4 regions of the Bacillus songklensis genome follow, and region 4 is predicted to be linked to each of the others. Evidence: predicted binding sites of a transcription regulator. Region 4 holds the regulator's gene; each other region holds the start of a gene.
What was found. Region 4 encodes Rex, which represses fermentation and respiration genes when NADH is low (regulators of the CRP and FNR family bind a similar motif). Its sites were predicted from a motif close to TTGTGAAATATTTCACAA; they were not measured.
Positions count from the first base shown of each region.

Region 1 (5,071 bases), on a different contig from region 4:
CAGACATGATAAACGGAATGCCTGAATTTTTCGGCATGTGGATTGGATGAAGTTTAACGGATTTCTTAGTCTCCTGATTTTTCATTTCTTCTTTCATTGTCCACCATGCGTCCTGTCCTTTTACTTCAGGAACTACTGCAAAATTGTAGTGCGGCGGCGGAGACGGGATAGACCACTCTAATGTACGGCCATTCCACGGATCACCTGTTAAGTCACGCTCTCCATACTTAATGCCATGAAGAATTTGAGCCGCCTGGAAGATAAACCCTACACCCATGAAAAAAGCTCCCACTGTAGATACAACGTTTAATGGTGCCCAGCCCATATCGAAATCGTACGTATAAATACGACGGGTCATTCCCATGAAACCTAATGCATATTGTGGCATGAAACATACGTAGAAACCAATGTTCCATGTCCAGAACGCCCATTTGCCAAGGCGGTCATTTAGTTTAAATCCAAACATTTTTGGCCACCAATAATATAATCCGGCAAAAAAGCCGAACACGACTCCTCCGATTAATACTTGGTGGAAGTGGGCAATCAAGAAATAACTATTATGGTATTGATAGTCCGCTGGTGCAGCAGAAAGCATAACCCCTGTCGCTCCCCCGACTATAAAACACGGGATAAAAGCAATGGTCCATAACATTGGCTGCGTCATTTGAATGCGGCCGCGGAACATCGTAAATAACCAGTTGAATACTTTTACCCCTGTTGGGATACCAATCGCCATTGTTGTGATGGCAAAGAATACGTTGACATTAGCGCCTGCACCCATTGTAAAGAAGTGATGCACCCATGTGAAATAAGAAAGAACACTAATGATCATCATAGAGAAGACCATTGATTTATAGCCAAATACTCTCTTTTTAGAGAATGTTGCAACGATCTCAGAAAAGATACCGAATGCAGGAAGAACCACAATGTAGACTTCAGGATGTCCCCACATCCAAATCAAGTTGATATACATCATCGGATTTCCGCCGGCAGCCATTGTAAAGAAATGTCCGTCAAAGAAACGGTCGATGAATAATAACGCAAGTGTAACGGTTAACACAGGGAACGCGAAAATGATGATGATACAGCTTGCTAATACAGACCAAGTAAATAGCGGCATATGCATTAATTTCATGCCTGGTGCACGCATTTTCAGGATTGTCACGATGAAGTTAATACCGGAAGCTAAACTACCGATACCAGATATTTGGATACCCCAAATATAGAAATCTTGCCCTGGTCCAGGACTGAATTCCATCCCGGATAATGGCGGGTAACTCAACCAGCCGGCAGCCGGTGAACCACCGATCACAAATGAAAGGTTAAACAGCATCGCTCCAAAGAAGAACAGCCAGAAACTCACCGCATTTAAAAATGGATAGGCTACGTCCCTGGCCCCGATTTGAAGCGGAACGACAATGTTAAAGAAGGCAAACATCAGCGGCATCGCCATAAAGAGAATCATGATCGTACCGTGAGTTGTAAATATTTCATTGTAATGATGCGAGTCCAAAAACTCCCATTGAGGGAATGCCAGCTGGATGCGCATTAATAGAGCGTCAACTCCGCCGCGGAACAGCATTAACAATGAAGAAAGCATATACATGATACCTATTTTTTTATGATCGACGGTTGTGAGCCATTCACGCCATAACCATTGCCACTTTTTAAAATACGTAAGAACAAAAATGATGCCGATAGTCGTTAATAGAATCGCTACGTCTGCACCGTAAATTAACGGTTCACCCGTTACAAAAAACTCGGATGCGAAGTCTTTTAATTTGTCTAGCAACTGATTTTCCTCCTTCCTTTTCCTTATTCATGATGTTCATGGGCCTGATGGCCAACATTCATTCTCATTTCAGCAATATCTTCACTATTCATGTGATGATGCTGCTTGTAATATTGACCGCCGTTTTTATCGACGATTTCTTTAAATAAGCCTTCTGGAATAGCTGAGTATGATTTCTCTTTAGAAAGTCCCTGTTCCGCCAGTTTGTCATAATCAGCTTTTGTTAACGCCGGCGCTGTTTGTTTGACCTGTTTCACCCACTGATCAAACTCAGATTGCGGCTTTGAAGTAACCTTAAAAGTCATATGGGCAAATCCATCACCTGTAAAATTGGCACCTGAGCCGAAAAACTCACCAGAGTGATCCGCTTGCAGCCAAAGCCCCATCGCCATTCCAGGCATTGAATATAATTGACCGCCTAATTCCGGTACCCAAAACGAGTTCATTGGAGCATCTGAAGTTAAAACAAATTGAACAGGTACATCTTCTGGAATTTCAACATAGTTGACTGTTGCAATGTTTTGATCAGGGTATTGGAATAACCATTTCCAATCGAGTGATGTCACTTCAATCGTCAGTGGCTCGATATCCTTCTTAGGAGGTTCGACTAAATTATAAGTCGTCTTTGCAGTAAAGAAACCTAAAATACCAATAATGACAATTGGGATTCCCCACCAAACGATTTCAAGCGTTTTACTGTCGTCCCATTCTGGTGCATATGGCGCTTTATTTTCCGGTTTATCACGGTAACGGAAAACGATATATACAAGAAGACCTAAAACGGGAATAACGACAATCGCACACAAAACAATTGAAAAGATAATTAAGTTGTACTCTTTTTGAGCAACTGGTCCCTGAGGATTTAAAATCAGATAACGACTGTCACAACCCGCTAACAAGACCGGTGCCAAAGCTGCCATCATCATTACTTTACCGATATGCAGCAACTTCTGTTTTTTCATATGTTTCATCTCCTTTCTTATCCATCCGTAAATAATCATGTTGAAATTGACATCTATTTTGTGGATACATTCAAATAGATCAAAACACTGCAATGTCATCACAGCATAGTGAAAGATGTTATGATATCTTTCACACTTCCAACAAATTATCACGATATAAGCCAAAATAATGTGATATTTATCACACTTACGGCGATATATACATTTTTTATCCGCTTTTCCACAATTTCTTCACACTTGTGGGAAAATATGTGTTTTTTACACAGGCATACAGATAATAATGAATCATCTACTATTGAGATGATGGGATATTTTTACTTTATCTAATTTGGTTTTATTTTTATCTAAATCAAGTATTTTTCTGTATTTTACAAACCCTCTCATTGATTTACCTTATTAAAGCGTGCTATCATGTTACGTAATATCGTTAAGGGAAGGATGAATAGGGTGTCATTTGAAAGTGTAAAAGCCCATTTTAAACAGTGGAATCGTGAAGATGATGTGATGGAATTTGAAACATTAAGTGCTACGGTTGAGCAGGCAGCTGATACAATTGGTGTCATCCCTGCTCGAATTGCGAAGACGCTATCCTTCAGGGGAGAAGAGGAAAAAGCCATTTTGATCGTCGCTTCTGGTGATGCAAAAATCGATAACAAGAAATTTCGCCACACATTTGGCTTCAAGGCACGTATGCTCACGCCTGATGAAGTGCTAGAGCAAACCGGACATGTTATAGGTGGCGTTTGCCCGTTCGGATTGAAAAATGAAATGGACGTCTATCTGGATGTCTCAATGAAACGTTTCGAGACCCTTTTTCCCGCCTGTGGAAGCACAAACTCTGCCATCGAATTAACATGTGATGAATTATTTCAATATTCATTTGCTAAAAAGTGGGTCGATGTTTGTAAAGGTTGGGAAGAAGCCGAGTTTAGCGAGATGGTATCCGTAAAGAACGATGGACTTTAAACTGAACTATATAGAACTATTAAATCAAACAACCAGTCGTTGTTAAATTCGACTGGTTGTTTTGTGCTTAATTTCTGTACTATTTCTTCGCAGCTGCAGAGGGATTGGAATAATGGGCGGACCCACTCGAAGGATCCCGCCAATCGTCAACTAAATAGTGACCAAGGAAGTACCCTTTATGATTTGGTTTAAACATTAAAAAACGAAAGTTCTAAAAAAATTTAGGAATCTGTATTTCACACACCCAATTAACACCATAAGCGTTAGAGAAAGTTACCCATAAAAAACCTCCTTAGCGTAGTAAATATCCAAAGTGCTGGCGATACCCCGAATACTAGAAACAAAACACTCCAAAGGTAGCTTTTATACCAAATCCAGAGTTGTTAAAATATTAGTAGCATCATGGGTTGGCTTCAATTTAATCCTATAGGAGGGAATAAAAATGGAGCGAAAAGTACGCTTGATTCCGTTTCAAGTGGTTGAACAGGTAGAAAAGGTCAATGAAGTTCCCAAAGGAGTGGAAATGATTCAGGCCCAGAAAATCTGGGATCAAACAAAAGGGAAGGGAATAACGGTTGCCATATTGGATACTGGCTGTGAGATTACCCACCCTGACTTAAAAGAACGGATTGTCGGCGGAAGAAATTTCACGAACGATGATGGCGGGAACCCTGATGTATACAAGGATTACAATGGTCATGGTACTCATGTTGCAGGGACGATCGCTGCAATACAAAGCAATACTGGTGTTGTAGGTGTAGCCCCTGAAGCAAATTTGCTTATTATCAAGGTTCTTGATAAAAATGGTTCTGGCCAATACGAATGGATTATTGATGGGATTAACTATGCAATAGAGCAAAAAGTTGATATTATCTCTATGTCGCTTGGCGGTCCGGAGGATGTGCCTGAGCTGCATGAAGCGATTCAAAAAGCTGTCACCGACAACATTCTTGTGATTTGTGCGGCAGGAAATGAAGGTGATGGCAATGATTCAACAGATGAATTTGACTATCCAGGTTCTTATAATGAAGTGATAAGCGTAGGCGCAATTGACCTGGAGAGACGCTCTTCAAATTTTTCAAATTCAAATAATGAAGTAGACTTAGTGGCTCCTGGAGAGAAAATATTATCAACCTATTTAAATGGAAAATATGCTACATTGAGCGGAACCTCTATGGCTACGCCTCATGTTTCCGGAGCAATGGCGCTGATAAAAGTTCTTGCCAATACAAGCTTCGAACGAAATCTCACAGAGCCTGAGCTTTATGCCCAATTAATAAAAAGAACGGTGCCATTAGGAAATTCTCCAAAACTTGAAGGCAATGGACTAGTCTATTTAACTGTAATGGAC
Region 1 covers NZ_JBHRZT010000052.1:525,951-531,021, forward strand. The annotation lists gene qoxB (cytochrome aa3 quinol oxidase subunit I) at 1-1,792, opposite strand, end outside; gene ACFOU2_RS13915 (ubiquinol oxidase subunit II) at 1,816-2,754, opposite strand; gene ACFOU2_RS13920 (YbaK/EbsC family protein) at 3,202-3,720, shown strand; gene ACFOU2_RS13925 (S8 family peptidase) at 4,163-5,071, shown strand, end outside.
Region 1: ACFOU2_RS13915 (ubiquinol oxidase subunit II) is a predicted target of Rex. The motif match lies at 2,924-2,941, and genes of this name have one in related genera.

Region 2 (5,071 bases), on a different contig from region 4:
CGTGGAACTAATTGAAACACAGCTCCATTTCCCATGCCAAGGCAAAGCATTCCGATAAATAATAAGGTTGTGACAATTGTTAAAGATGGAAGTTGGCTCACGCCAAACATGCTTAGTGCTACCCCGATAAACAAAAAGGTGAGTAAGCGAACGCCGCCGATTTTATCAGCTATGAATCCGCCAACTGGACGGAAAAAGCTTCCTGCTGCCACACATAGTGTAACAAAATCACCTGCCGTTACTTTTGATAAATCATATTGATCGACAAAAAAGATGCTTAAAAAACTTGATAAACCAACAAATCCGCCGAACGTTACACTATAAAGCAAACAGAAATACCATGTATCCTTTAGCTTAAATACATTGAAATATTCAATGATTGGTTTTGCTGGAGGCTGTGAAGGTGCATCTTTCGCAATAAGGACATAAATGATAAAAACCAACAAAAGAGGAATAAGAGCCAGTCCCATCACACCATGCCAGCCAATATTCTCTGCAAGACGCGGACCAAATAACGTAGCAAGCAAGGTTCCGCTGTTACCCGCACCTGCAATCCCCATCGCTAATCCTTGTAAATGCGGCGGATACCAACGACTCGCCATCGGTATGGCTGCCGCAAAACTTGCACCTGCTACACCGAGAAGAATCCCGATGAAGTAAAGTTCTGTTAATGTCTGTCCAAATAACCATCCCCATGCAAGCGGGACCATTGTGACTGTCATACCGCCGATTGCTGTTTTTCGAGGCCCAATCCGGTCAGTTAAGACACCAAGGATAAGACGGAAGAATGAACCGCTGAGAATAGGAACAGCAACAATGAACCCCTTTTGAGCGGGTGAAAGGCCGAAATCTTTTGTAATATATACCCCAAGAGCCCCCAATAAGACCCAGATCATAAAACTAACATCGAAGTACAAAAACGACGCGAGTAATGACGGGGCATGACCGCTTTTTTTTAGTTCAGATAATTTCATCATATTTTTCTCCTTCCGGGAAGTTAATTTCTGCTTGTTAGTTAGTGTACTATTGAACAAGTTTACTTTCTCTTTTTTTGTGAGGAAATCTAACATGTTTTTTTGTGAGGGATTGAAGGGTGTTAGAAGCTCTCGAGCCAAGGGGGATCTATACAGCTTTAAACAAGGTGTTTGTTGTGTGGTTCATAAAACCATTGGCTTCTTTCTTTTTTGATTGCGAAGGTGGATTTCAAAACAAAAAGATTTGTTAGGGAAATCAATTTTATGGATATAAGGACATCAAAAGGGATATTATGTAATTTCTATGTGAGAACATATAACATAGCTAGTTACCTGTTGTGAATTTTATGACACAATAAATGCTATGCACGATCTTAGCTACCATCTTTCATAACTTGCTGGGGGTTTTAGAATGTATAAACAAAAACTAGTATTAGTCGGGAACGGAATGGCAGGTGTGCGCTGCGTTGAGGAAATTTTAAAGAATGACGCGAATACTTTTGAAATGACTATTTTTGGAAGCGAACCGCATGTTAACTATAATCGGATGCTATTGTCGACTGTGCTGCAGGGCAGCACATCATTTGAAGATATTATAATGAATGACCGCGATTGGTACGATACACATCATATCCGACTGTTTACAGGGGAAACGGTTATAAACATCGATAAAGAGAAAAAGGTTTTAAAAACGGATAAAAACCGAGAAGTTTCGTATGACAAGCTCATTTTAGCGACCGGTTCCGTTCCGTTTCTTCTTCCGCTTCCCGGTATTGATAAAGAAGGGGTTATCGCATTTCGGACAATTGAAGATTGCCGGAAAATGATTGAAACATCGAAACAATATAAAAAAGCGGTCGTGATTGGCGGCGGATTATTAGGTCTAGAAGCGGCGAGAGGGCTGCTCAATCTTGGAATGGAAGTGAATGTTGTTCATATTGCGAGCTATTTAATGGAGAGGCAGCTCGATCCGACGGCATCCAAAATGCTGCAAAAGGAACTGGAAAATCAAGGTATGAACTTTCTTTTAGAAAAAGAGACACAAGAGATTATCGGAAGCAGTCGTGTAGAAGGTTTGCGTTTTAAGGACGGAACGGAAGTAGAAGCCGATTTGGTTGTTATGGCGGCAGGGGTTAGACCAAATGTCCAGTTAGCCAAGGAAAGCGGAATTGATATAAACCGTGCGATTCTCGTAAATGACTATTTGGAAACCAATACACCAAATATTTATGCGGTTGGAGAATGTGCAGAACATAGGGGAATGGTGTACGGGCTGGTAAAGCCGCTTTATGAGCAAGGGCAAGTATTGGCCAAACATATTTGCGGCATCGACTGTAAGGGTTACGAAGGGTCTGTTCTTTCTACACAGTTGAAAATATCGGGCGTTGATGTGTTTTCAGCCGGCCGATTTACTGGAGACGAAACGACAAAGACTATTACAATCCATAATGAACTAGATGGTGTTTATAAAAAGCTCGTCTTTCAAGAAAATAAAATGATTGGCGTTGTGTTGTTTGGAGACACAAGGGATGGCACAAGATTACTAGACATGATTCTTAAGCAAAAGGACCTATCCGATGTAGAAAAAGTCATCTTGCTCCAATCATCAAATGGGAGCGGTAATTCGATTGCTTCCATGGCACATGGCGAAATGATTTGTAACTGCAACGGCGTTTCAAAAGGAGCCATTATTAAGGCGGTCCAAAAGGAAGGATTAAAGACCGTTGAACAAGTGAAGAAGCGTACAAAAGCTTCAGGTTCTTGCGGCGGTTGCAAGCCATTAGTTGCGGAGCTTTTATCTTATATTCAAAGTGATGAGTCTGATGAAGTCATTGAACAAAAGTCCATGTGTTCCTGTACAGCATTAACAGAAGATGAAGTAGTATATGAGATGCAGCTGCGAAGCTTGACATCCGTACAGGAAGTGATGGATGGGCTTGGTTGGGGAAATAGGAAAGGCTGTTCAACATGTCGCCCTGCCTTACACTATTATTTAGGAATGATTTATCCGGAGTATGAGAGCAAACAAGAAACTCTTTTCATGAATGAACAGATGAATGCCGTTATGCAAAGTGACGGTACGTACTCTGTTATCCCGCAAATGTACGGCGGCGTAACAAATGCGGAGCAATTACGAAAAATTGCAGATGTTGCAAACAAGTACCATATATCAAATATTGCCGTCACGAGTGAACAAAGAATACATTTAATGAGTGTGAAAACAGAGAATCTTCCAGGTGTATGGGCTGATTTAAACATGCGGTTAAGTTCTGCGTACGGGAACACTGTTCAAAACGTCAAAACCTGTATCGGCGAACATGTTTGTCAATGCGATAAGAAACAATCTCTTAAGTTAGCTGTCAACCTGGAAAAGAGAACGGAATGTCTAATAACACCCTATCGTGTAAAAATGGGAGTATCTGCTTGTATGCATAATGGCGCAGGATCAACAACGAAAGATATAGGAGTTATAGGCATTGACAGAGGATGGGAAATCTATGTCGGCGGCAGCAGCGGGCGTAATGTACGGGCTGGGGAATTATTATGTGTGGCTGCTACGGATGAAGAAGCGATTGAGATCATCGTCGGCTTTATCCAATACTATCGTGAGACGGCCAATTACTTGGAGCGTACTTGGCAATGGATTGAACGGGTTGGCTTAATACATGTAAGAGAAGTGTTGTTTGATAAAGAACTCCGCCAGCAATTACTCGAGCACTTGGACGGGGATGTGTCTTTGCGTAAGAGCTTTTGGGAGAAACGTTACTCATAATGAACGTCCTCCACAAACGTGATGCAGTAAAACGAACATGTTTGTAGAGGGTGAAAACAGATTAAAGAAATAAGTGAGTAAAGGGTGAGGTAACTTGACTGAGTTATTATTAAAATATTTCCGTACGAAGCAACAGGAAGTGCAATCGGAGAAAGTTCATGATACACAATGCCCATATTGCAGCATGCAATGTAAGATGCAATTGATTGAACAATCAATTGTCTCAAGAAAAAAATATATGACGATTGGAAAGGATAATCCAACTTCCGAGGGCCGTTTATGTATTAAAGGCATGAACGCACATCAGCATGCATTGCACAGCGACCGGATTAAATATCCATTGCTAAAAGTGAATGGTGAATTTGTTCGCATTTCTTGGGAGCAAGCATTGAACCATATTAAAGAAAACTTTACGAAAATTCAGATGGAAGATGGGCTGAATGCCTTAGCCGTTTATGGCAGTGCGTCCATTACCAATGAAGAAGCATATTTACTGGGCAAGTTTGCACGAGTAGCCTTAAAAACAAAATATATTGATTACAATGGCCGTTTGTGTATGTCTGCAGCCGCTTCAGCAGCAAGCCAAACGTTCGGGATGGATAGAGGATTTACCAACAGCTTGTCGGAAATTCCGTCCACACGTTGTATCATTTTGGCGGGCACCAATATCGCTGAATGCCAGCCGACCATTATGCCGTACTTTGAGAAAGCGAAGGAAAACGGCGCTTATATTATTGCCATTGATCCCCGTGAAACGGCCACGACGAAAATGGCGGATTTACACTTAAAAGTTAAACCCGGAACGGATGCGGCTTTAGCGAATGGGTTGTTAAAAGTCATCGTGGAAGAAAACTATATTGATGAAGCCTTTATTCAGGAAAGAGCGAATGGCTTTGAGGAAGTGAAAGAGCATGTTTCTTCTTTAAATTTAGAAGAAATCGCACAAATGACCGGTGTTCCAGTCGAGCAAATTCGCAAAGCGGCTGTAATGTTCGGTCGGGAGGAAACGGGAATGATTTTTACAGCCAGAGGGGTAGAGCAACAAACCGACGGCTCGATTGCTGTCCGGAATTTCCTGAATATTCTTATTGCTACAGGTAAAATCGGAAAGCCTTATTCTGGTTACGGGGCGATCACAGGGCAGGGAAATGGCCAGGGGGCAAGAGAGCATGGCCAAAAGGCAGACCAGCTCCCGGGATATCGGGTGATTGAAAATGAAGAACACCGGGCATATATTGCGAGCGTGTGGGGAATCAGCAAAGATGCGTTACCAAGAAAAGGTGTATCAGCTTACGAAATGATCGAGAAAATCCACGACGGCGAC
Region 2 covers NZ_JBHRZT010000032.1:34,361-39,431, forward strand. The annotation lists gene ACFOU2_RS08125 (nitrate/nitrite transporter) at 1-974, opposite strand, end outside; gene nirB (nitrite reductase large subunit NirB) at 1,387-3,747, shown strand; gene nasC (assimilatory nitrate reductase catalytic subunit NasC) at 3,842-5,071, shown strand, end outside.
Region 2: nirB (nitrite reductase large subunit NirB) is a predicted target of Rex. The motif match lies at 1,311-1,328, and genes of this name have one in related genera.

Region 3 (5,071 bases), on a different contig from region 4:
GACAAGCTACATTAAGCGTTTAATGATAATCAAAAAGGTCTAACACTATGTTAGACCTTTTTTTGAACGTACGAGGCGATTCCAAAAGAGGCCGACTCTCATTTTGGGGGTCAGCCTCCGCCCTTGGACCGTCTCATAATATTTGGAACATATTATGAGTAGTAGACATTACAAAGCAATGTGAACAAAAACAATATCGATTTAAGGAGGAGACATCGATGAAGTTACGTGAGCAAATGCCTGAATTAACAGGTGCTACTGAATGGTTAAACGGACAAGTAACAAAGGAAGAATTAATTGGTGAAAAGCCAACACTTATCCATTTCTGGTCTATCAGCTGCCATTTATGTAAAGAAGCGATGCCGCAAGTCAATGAGTTTCGCGATCAGTATAAAGATAAATTAAATGTGGTAGCAGTTCATATGCCGCGCTCTGAAAATGACTTAAATATCGAGGAAATCAAGAAAGTGGCGGAAGAGCATAATATTGTGCAACCTATTTTCGTTGACAGCGAGCATAAATTGACAGATGCGTTCGAAAACCAATACGTTCCTGCTTACTATGTATTTGATAAAACAGGTCAGCTTCGCCACTTCCAAGCGGGCGGCAGCGGAATGAAAATGTTAGAAAAACGCGTTAACCGCGTATTAGCTGAAACAGAAGCAGCAGAGTAAAAGAGCGAACCATTCTGAAACAGCGAAAACCTTGCAAAAAAAGAAAAATGAGTCAATAAACGGTTCTCCATCTCACCCTTTTTGGTGTGAGATGGAGGGCCGTTTTTTTCATACTTTGGCAGGATGCTGTCATAGATGCCTGTTCTTGCACAGACTTCAGCTCTTTTCTTGTTTAATTATGTAAATTTAGAGGTAAACTTTTAAGAGAAGGGAAAGAAACATGGCACATTTGTAAAAAAGCACGAAGAAAGACGATTTTTGTCGAATGGTTTATTGTATAATATAACCTAGATGCTTTTTTAGGTATCTTACATAAGAGTTGGAGGTTTTTTAATCATATGAAGTTAGGTATGATCGGTTTAGGAAAAATGGGGGCAAACCTCGTATTGAATTTAATGGATCACCAGCACTCTGTAGTAGCGTATGATGTGAACGCAGAAGCGGTACAAAAAGCAGCAGAACAAGGAGCTTCCCCTGCTTCATCTATTCAAGATTTAATCACTCAATTAGAAAAGCCAAGAATTGTATGGTCAATGGTACCTGCAGGCGAGTTAACAGAAAACGTCATCCATGAGGTAATTGGTCTTTTAGAAGAAGGAGATATCATCATTGAAGGCGGTAACTCTCAATATAAAGATTCTATTCGTCGTGCAAAAGAAGCGAACGAACAAGGCATTTATTACTTTGATGTAGGAACAAGCGGCGGTATGGAAGGGGCCCGTAACGGAGCATGTATGATGATTGGCGGAGACAAAGAAGTATTTGCGGCAATCGAGCCAATCTTCAAAGATATCAACGTGGAAAACGGTTATTTATATTCAGGACCAGCTGGAAGCGGCCACTTCTTAAAAATGGTTCATAACGGAATCGAATACGGGATGATGCAAGCGATTGCTGAAGGATTTGAAGTGCTTGAGAAAAGTGAGTTTGACTATGACTACGAAGCAGTTGCACGCGTTTGGAACAACGGATCGGTTATTCGTTCTTGGTTAATTGAGCTGACAGAGCGAGCTTTCTCTAAAGATGCAAAACTTGATGCGATTAAAGGTATCATGCATTCTTCAGGAGAAGGAAAATGGACAGTGGAGACAGCACTTGATCTTCAAGTACCGACACCGGTTATCACATTGTCTTTATTAATGCGTTATCGTTCTTTACAAGAAGATACGTTCACCGGTAAAGTAGTAGCGGCTCTCCGCAACGAATTCGGCGGCCACGCTGTAGAGAAAAAATAAAAGAGAATGTTCTAAGACGGCCAAAAGCAGGCCGTTTCAGAACATTCCTTCAAATGAAGCGTCATGGAGAATCCAGTAAAACAAAGGGTTTTCCTGACGCTTTATTTGATTTGAAACATGTTTTATATTGCTGGAAGGAATTTGGAAGTTAACCTCCTTAACATTCTGAAATGGCTGCTCTATGAATAGATAAGAAGGAATAAATGTACAAACAACCAAATACGATATAGAGAAAACCTTCTTGGACAGTCAAGCTTACAGGAAGGTTTTTTCTTTTAGAAAGAGTTAGTCACAAAAAATTGTGAAATTACTCACAAAATATTCAAAGCTTCTCAACAAAGCCCTTTTAACCAGTTTTAAACTATCACTATAGTGAAATTAAAAAAGTAATGATTTGAAAAATGAGGTGGGGAAAAGATGGAATTTGATAGCGTTATGTTGAGCCGCATGCTAACGACATTAACATTGGCTTTCCATATTATTTTTGCAACTGTCGGTGTCGGTGTGCCTGTTATGATCGCGGTGGCTGAATGGATTGGGATTAAAAAGAATGATTCGCATTATATGTTATTGGCCAGGCGGTGGACACGCGGTTTTACGATCATGGTAGCGATTGGAGTCGTAACCGGCACGTGTATCGGATTGCAGTTGTCCCTTTTATGGCCAAGTTTTATGAAAATTGCAGGGCAGGCCATTGCGCTGCCATTGTTTATGGAAACATTCGCATTCTTCTTTGAAGCGATTTTCCTGGGGATTTACTTATATACGTGGGATCGATTTAAAAAGCCGATTTATCACTGGCTCCTTTCAATTTCAGTCATTATCGGTTCATCATTATCGGCATTTTTCATTACAACAGTGAATGCGTTTATGAACACACCGCAAGGATTTGAATTAGTGGATGGTGTCATTAAAACGGTCGATCCGATCCAGGCGATGTTTAACCCTGCTACACCAACAAAAACATTCCATGTGCTTACAACCGCCTATTTAACATCTGCATTTGTTCTTGCGATGATTGCAGCCTTCCAAATACTTTGCGGCAAAGCGACGGATTATACGAAAAAAGCACTGCGTTTAACGGTCACATCCGCCTTTGTCTTTGTGATTTTAACAGGGATTGCCGGTGACTTATCAGCGAAGTTTCTTGCTGAATATCAACCTGAAAAATTAGCGGCGCTGGAGTGGCATTTTGAAACGGAAGAAGGAGCCGATCTGATTTTATTCGGTACGCTTGATGAAGCATCACAAGAAGTGAAATATGCCATTCATTTGCCGAAAATGCTGAGCTTTTTATCATTGAGCGATTTTAATGGAGAAGTTACAGGGTTAAACGAGTTTCCGAAAGACGAGATACCGCCTTTGTACATTCATTATCTATTTGATTTTAAAGTATCGTTTGCGGGATTCATGACTCTTGTCTCATTATTATTCGTCATGTTTTCAAGATGGAAAAAAGAGTGGATGCATAATAAATGGTTATTGCGGGCCATTGTGCTCTGCGGGCCGCTTGCAATGATCTCCATTGAATTAGGGTGGATATTAGCTGAAGTGGGGCGTCAGCCTTGGATTTTAAGAGGATATATGAAAGTGCCGGAAGCGGCGACAACATCAGACGGTGTAGAGGCTATACTATGGCTGTTCCTTGGACTTTATATTGTCCTGGGTATCGTTTGTACGGTTGTCCTTCGAAAAATGTTTCTCAATAATCCGGCAGAAGCAGAACTTGAATATCGTTTTAAAGATTAACAGTTAAAGGAGGGCGTATCGGATGGAAATTCAACTGCTGGGAATGACTGTGCTTTGGTTATTCCTATATGGGTATTTAATTGTTGCTTCCATCGATTTTGGAGCAGGATTTTTTGCTTACTACGGAAAAGTCACAAAACAGGATCATATTATTAATCGGCTTATTAGCCGCTACTTGTCCCCGGTATGGGAAGTGACAAATGTTTTCTTTGTCTTTTTCTTCGTTGGTATTGTAGGCTTTTTTCCTGATACGGCATATTATTACGGCACAGCTTTATTGATTCCGGGGAGTATTTCTCTTGTATTGCTGGCCATTCGGGGCTCGTTCTATGCCTTCGGGAATTATGGATCAAAAGATAATAATCTTTACTTATTTTTGTATGGGGCAACAGGGTTGTTAATTCCTGCTTCACTTTCAACGGCCCTTACCATTTCAGAAGGTGGATTCATTGAAAAACGAGGGGAGAATGTTGTCTTTTTAGCAAAGGAACTGTTCACGAACTTTTACTCCTGGAGTGTCGTCATTTTAGCGATTGTATCAGTGCTCTTTATCAGTGCCAGTTTTTTAACATACTACGCGCATCGGGCAGATGACCAAAAAGCACTTGAATTGCTTCGCCGCTTCGCCTTGTTCTGGAGTCCGCCGACCATTTTGGCGAGCTTTTTAGTATTTGTTTCGTTAAAACAGCATAACGTCCGTCATTTTGAAAATATTTTGGATCGTTACTGGTGGATGTTTATGTTGTCGCTTCTTTGTTTCTTAATTGCGTCTGTTCTTATTTGGATGCGTTGTCGTTACGGTACAGCGTTTATCTTTGTCATGTTCCAATTTTTCTTTGCATTCTTTGGATATGGGGCATCCCATTTACCATATATTTTAGATCCGTATATTACGATTTACAGCGGCTATACAAACGATACGATGGGGATAACCTTAGTGGCGGCCTTTATTTTAGGTTTACTGCTGCTCATCCCATCTCTATTTTTACTTATGCGTTTATTTTTATTTGATGCAGATTACGTTAAGGGTAAAAAATTATGATAAAATCATTCTATACTAACTATTATATACTCAATAGAGTTACTATTGGAGGAGTTTTTTGTGAAAAAAGAGTTTGCTGTAATTGGACTGGGCCGCTTCGGTGGAAGCATTTGCAAAACATTGAGTGAGCAAGGAATGGAAGTACTGGCAATCGATATGGATGAAGATAAAGTAAATGAGTTTGCGAATATTGCTTCACATGCAGTAGTCGGGGATTCTACAGATGAGTCCGTATTGAAAAGTTTGGGAATCCGTAACTTTGATCATGTCATTGTGGCTATCGGTGCCAATATTCAGGCAAGCATTTTAACAACCTTAATTTTAAAAGAACTGGGTGTAGATAATATTACTGTTAAAGCGCAAAACGACTA
Region 3 covers NZ_JBHRZT010000052.1:239,536-244,606, reverse strand. The annotation lists gene ACFOU2_RS12505 (peroxiredoxin) at 1-23, shown strand, start outside; gene ACFOU2_RS12500 (TlpA family protein disulfide reductase) at 219-674, shown strand; gene gnd (phosphogluconate dehydrogenase (NAD(+)-dependent, decarboxylating)) at 1,013-1,909, shown strand; gene ACFOU2_RS12490 (cytochrome ubiquinol oxidase subunit I) at 2,327-3,658, shown strand; gene ACFOU2_RS12485 (cytochrome d ubiquinol oxidase subunit II) at 3,681-4,700, shown strand; gene ACFOU2_RS12480 (potassium channel family protein) at 4,761-5,071, shown strand, end outside.
Region 3: ACFOU2_RS12490 (cytochrome ubiquinol oxidase subunit I) is a predicted target of Rex. The motif match lies at 2,209-2,226, and genes of this name have one in related genera.

Region 4 (5,071 bases):
AATAAGTGATAGGGGCTTCAAACATTATCTCCTATGTTTTCTGTTGTACTATGATACAATACAGTGTAGTGTATATGAATTACTGCTGAAAAGGAGTATGAAGGTTGAAAAAACAATACTGGCTTATTATCTTGACATATGTCATTATGCAATTTTCCGGCATTATAGGAGTTGGCCTGCTGCTTTCCCTGGGTGTTGGCGGAAACGAATCTGCAGAGGTCTCAAGGCAAGTAGCTGCGAGTTACTGGACCATTATCAGTTTTTCTGCCGCTTTGATCATTGTCCTCTTTTTGTTAAGAAAAGAGATGAATATGCGGAATCATCATCAACCGGCTAAAACGTTCATTTGGTCTATTTTTGGTGTATTTCTTGCTTTAGCTGCCCAATCTATTGCAGCAATGATTGAAATGAAATTGTTCGGAATTGATCCTGGATCTCAAAATACAAAAGTGATTGTAGACCTGGTTAAGCTTACACCATTTCTTATTATTGTCACTTCGGTGATAGGGCCGATTTTAGAGGAGATCATTTTCCGTAAAATCATATTTAGAACACTGACTCCAAGACTTGGTTTTTTCCTGTCAGCTATTATTAGCGCCTTTATTTTCGGTGTTGTTCATTTAGATTTCAGTCACCTTTTGATCTATACAGCCATGGGGCTGGTCTTTGCCTATTTATATGCAAAAACCGACCAGATTCTTGTTCCGATTTTTGCTCATGTGATGATGAATACCATTGTCGTCCTTAGCCAAACTATTTTTGCAGATCGCCTCGAAGAAATGCAAAAACAAGCGGAGCAAATGCAATTTATTTTTGGAGGCTTTTTATGATGAGAACGACCCCTCTTGTTATGGGATTAATTTATACCTTTATGGGCATTTTATTTACGTACCTTGCCATCGGAAGTGCCGAAAAAGGAATTTGGGATTTTACGACCATTGTGTTAATGATTGTGGCCACCTTCGATTTTGGCGTGGCAATTCGTGTATTTATCCTGCATTATAAAATCAAAAAAATTCAAAAAAACAAAAAATAACCTCCCGCCATCAGCGGGAGGTTATTTTTTGTTCCATCTGTGCTTCTTGTCCTGCTTTTAATACTTTTCGGTAGGCTGATTTTGAAATCAGGATACTTACTTCATAAAGCAGCAGCAATGGCAGTGTCACCATCATATGTGAAACAACATCCGGCGGGGTAATAAGAGCTGCAATCACCAGTAAAACAAAATAAGCATATCTTCTGATATTTGCCAGAAACATGGGTGTCACAATGCCTAATCTCGTTAAAAACATGATGACGACGGGTAATTGAAACAAAAGCCCAAATGGGAGCGTCAATTTTAATAAAAATTGGAAGTACTCATTGATCCCGATTACTTGTTGGATATTTAAATCATCTGCCAATTCGGTCATAAAATGAACGACAAACGGAAACAGGACAAAATAAGCAAACGAAATGCCGCCCAAAAATAAAAAGAGCGAAACGGGAATGTAGCTCAATGTAACTTTTCGTTCCTTTTCATAGAGACCAGGGCTAATAAATGCCCATAGTTGATAAAGAACGACAGGTGACGAAAGAATACAGCCAATAATAAAAGCGAACTGCATATAAATTTTAATTGGATCGGTTAGGCGGAACGCATTCATCGTCAGCTCTTGTGCCTCATCAGCTTGTTGCAAATAAAGGATAATCGGCTTGACCAAAAAGAAACCACCAATCGTCGCTGCCAAAAAGAAGACTATAGTCATGATAATTCGCTTGCGTAATTCCTCCAGATGATCATAAACCGACATTTCTTGTTCATTCATAAAGTTCATTCCTTACTTCCCATTACGCTTTTTATCATCGTCATCATCGGCTAACCCTTTTGTGGCATCCTTAAACTCTTTTAACGTATGGCCTGCTGCTTTCCCTAACTCAGGCAGCTTTTTCGGTCCAAAAATGAGTAAAGCAACTAGAGCAATCAATAGAAAACTGCCGAATCCAATACCCATGAAAAATTCCCCCTCTCCTTTTGAGTAACATCCTGTTACCTTAAGGTGACTTCGGATAATTTTTTAGAAAATAAATTAGTGATTGTAACTCAACTGCTAGGTCAATGTGATGGATTCGAATGGAATCGGGTACATTGATGCGTGCAGGAGTAAAGTTTAAAATCCCTTTAATCCCGCTTTTTACTAAACGATCTGTAATTTGCTGTGCTACGCTGGCAGGTACGGTTAAGATGGCCACTGAAATTCCCTCTGTAATTCTATCTTCCAGCTCATCTAAGTGATAAATTGGCACATCTCCAATAGTCGTTCCGACCTTGCTTTCATCTACATCAAAAGAGAACTCTATTTTTGTATTGTTATTCTTGATAAAATTATAATTTAAAAAAGCAGTCCCGAGATTTCCCACCCCGATTAACGCTACTTTCGTAATCTCATCTTGATCTAATGTTTTTCTAAAAAAGGATAACAAATAATTGACATTGTATCCATAACCTTTTTTCCCTAGTGCTCCAAAATAGGAGAAATCTCTGCGAATAGTTGCTGAATCCACTTTTACAGCTTCACTCAATTCAGCTGAAGAAACACGCTGCTTTCCTGAAGAATGCAGATTTTTTAAAAAGCGATAATAAAGAGGCAATCGCTTCGCAGTTGCTTGTGGTATTTTTAATTGCTCAGTATTCATCATTTATCCCCCACAATCCAAAAGCCTTTACATTATAGGTTCTCTCGTTTGTAATCCCCGCTTTTCCCACCGGTTTTTTCTATTAAATAGGTTGGTCCAATGATCATTGATTTATCAATAGCTTTACACATATCATAGACGGTTAATGCACAAATAGAAGCAGCCGTTAACGCTTCCATTTCCACTCCTGTACTTCCTTTTGTTTTTGCTTCCACTTTGATAAGAAGTGAGTAGCTTGTCTCTTTTTGCTCCCATGAAAAAGAAATGTTCACACCTTTTAATGGAATGGGATGACACATAGGAATAACATCAGCTGTTTTCTTTGCAGCCATAATTCCAGCCACTTGTGAAACCGCTAACACATCTCCTTTTCCAACCTCATGGCTAACAATTTTCCGATAGATTTCTTCACTTACTTGTACACTGGACACAGCAACCGCTGTACGTACTGTTTCATGTTTTTCTGAGATGTCGACCATTTTAGCTCGACCCTGGTCGTTAAAATGAGTAAAACCCACATTTTCTCCTCCTTTAATTACGACTATACACTATTTTAACAAATCTGTCTCTTGAAGTTATAGGAACATTTCTTATAATTACAGAGTGTTAATTGAACTTATCAGGCTCCTATGGGCAGTTATCCACTGCTTAATGCTTAAAATAGGATCCTACTGTCCGTTAGAACCGATAGATAATATTGGATAGTTGCCCATTCTCAATACATTAAGATACACTAAACCTATACTAGTAGAGGTGAAACATATGATTCTTTTACAATTAAACGGGATCTCCAAATTTTTTGGAGCTGAACCGATTTTAACGAATATAAAATTAGAAGTACAATGTAAAGATCGAATTGGTCTAGTTGGCCGCAACGGAGCGGGAAAATCCACTCTATTGAAAATCATTGCCGGCCTTCATTCTTATGACCAGGGAGAAATGATTAAACCAAAAGATGTCACAATTGACTATATGGGACAAAGCACCATTTTGGAATCTGAATTATCCATCTGGGATGAAATGATGACTGTATTCCAACCCTTAAAACAAATGGAACATCAGTTAAGGCATTTGGAACAACAAATGGGTGATCCTGCTTTGTTAAACAATGAGACACAATATGAAAAGCTGCTTCATGAATATGATGAACTGCAAGTTAAATTCAAAGACCAGGGCGGTTATCAATATGAGGCGGACACTCGCTCCATTTTACATGGCTTTCGTTTTTCTGATTATGACTATACTACGCCCATTTCCACACTAAGCGGTGGACAAAAAACAAGATTGGCCCTTGCTAAGCTCCTTCTGACAAAGCCGGACTTATTGATTTTGGACGAGCCTACCAACCACTTGGATATCGAGACGTTATCATGGTTAGAACAATTTTTGCAAAACTATTCAGGGGCTATTTTAATCGTCTCCCATGATCGCTATTTCCTAGATAAAGTGGTCACACAAATTTATGAGGTGTCTCGAACTACTGTTACTAAATATACAGGCAACTACTCAAACTACTTAATTCAAAAAGCAGAGCAGTACGAACGTGACTTGAAACAATACGAGAAACAGCAAGATGAAATTGCCAAATTAAATGACTTTATTCAACGAAACATCGCTCGTGCTTCTACAACCAAACGAGCCCAAAGCAGGAGAAAACAGTTAGATAGGATGGAACTGTTTCCCAAACCTTCCGGCTACGAAAAATCGGCTTCTTTTATGTTCGACATTGAGCGTCAAAGCGGAAATGAAGTATTGAGGCTTGAAGATGTAGCGGTGGCTTATCAGCAAGATGAATCTCCTGTTATCCAAAATATTAATCTTCGCATTACACGCGGAGAAAGCATTGCTTTAGTGGGACCAAACGGAATCGGAAAGTCTACTTTACTAAAAGCAATAACCGATCAACTTCCTATACGAAAAGGAAAGATAGCATTCGGTTCTAATGTCACACTTGGATATTATGATCAAGAGCAAGCCAACCTGCTATCCAATAAAACTGTATTGCAAGAGTTGTGGGATGATTACCCAACGAAAACGGAAAAAGAAATCCGCACCACCCTGGGGAACTTCTTGTTCTCCGGAGAAGACGTATTAAAAACGGTTTCCACTTTAAGTGGTGGTGAAAAAGCCCGCCTTGCCTTGGCCAAACTTATGATGCAAAAAGCGAATTTCCTAATTTTAGACGAACCTACTAACCATCTTGACTTAGATAGTAAGCAAGTGTTAGAAAATGCTTTAGTTGATTACCCGGGGACATTATTATTCGTCTCCCATGACCGTTATTTTATTAATCGTATTGCTAGTAAAGTAATTGAGCTCTCAGCCAATCACGCGGAAGAATATTTAGGGGATTATGATTATTTTGTCCAGAAAAAAGCGGAGCTTCTAGAACTCG
Region 4 covers NZ_JBHRZT010000027.1:3,755-8,825, reverse strand. The annotation lists gene ACFOU2_RS07650 (CPBP family intramembrane glutamic endopeptidase) at 105-830, shown strand; gene ACFOU2_RS07645 (YdiK family protein) at 827-1,036, shown strand; gene tatC (twin-arginine translocase subunit TatC) at 1,047-1,808, opposite strand; gene tatA (twin-arginine translocase TatA/TatE family subunit) at 1,821-1,994, opposite strand; gene ACFOU2_RS07630 (redox-sensing transcriptional repressor Rex) at 2,035-2,676, opposite strand; gene moaC (cyclic pyranopterin monophosphate synthase MoaC) at 2,709-3,194, opposite strand; gene ACFOU2_RS07620 (ABC transporter ATP-binding protein) at 3,439-5,071, shown strand, end outside.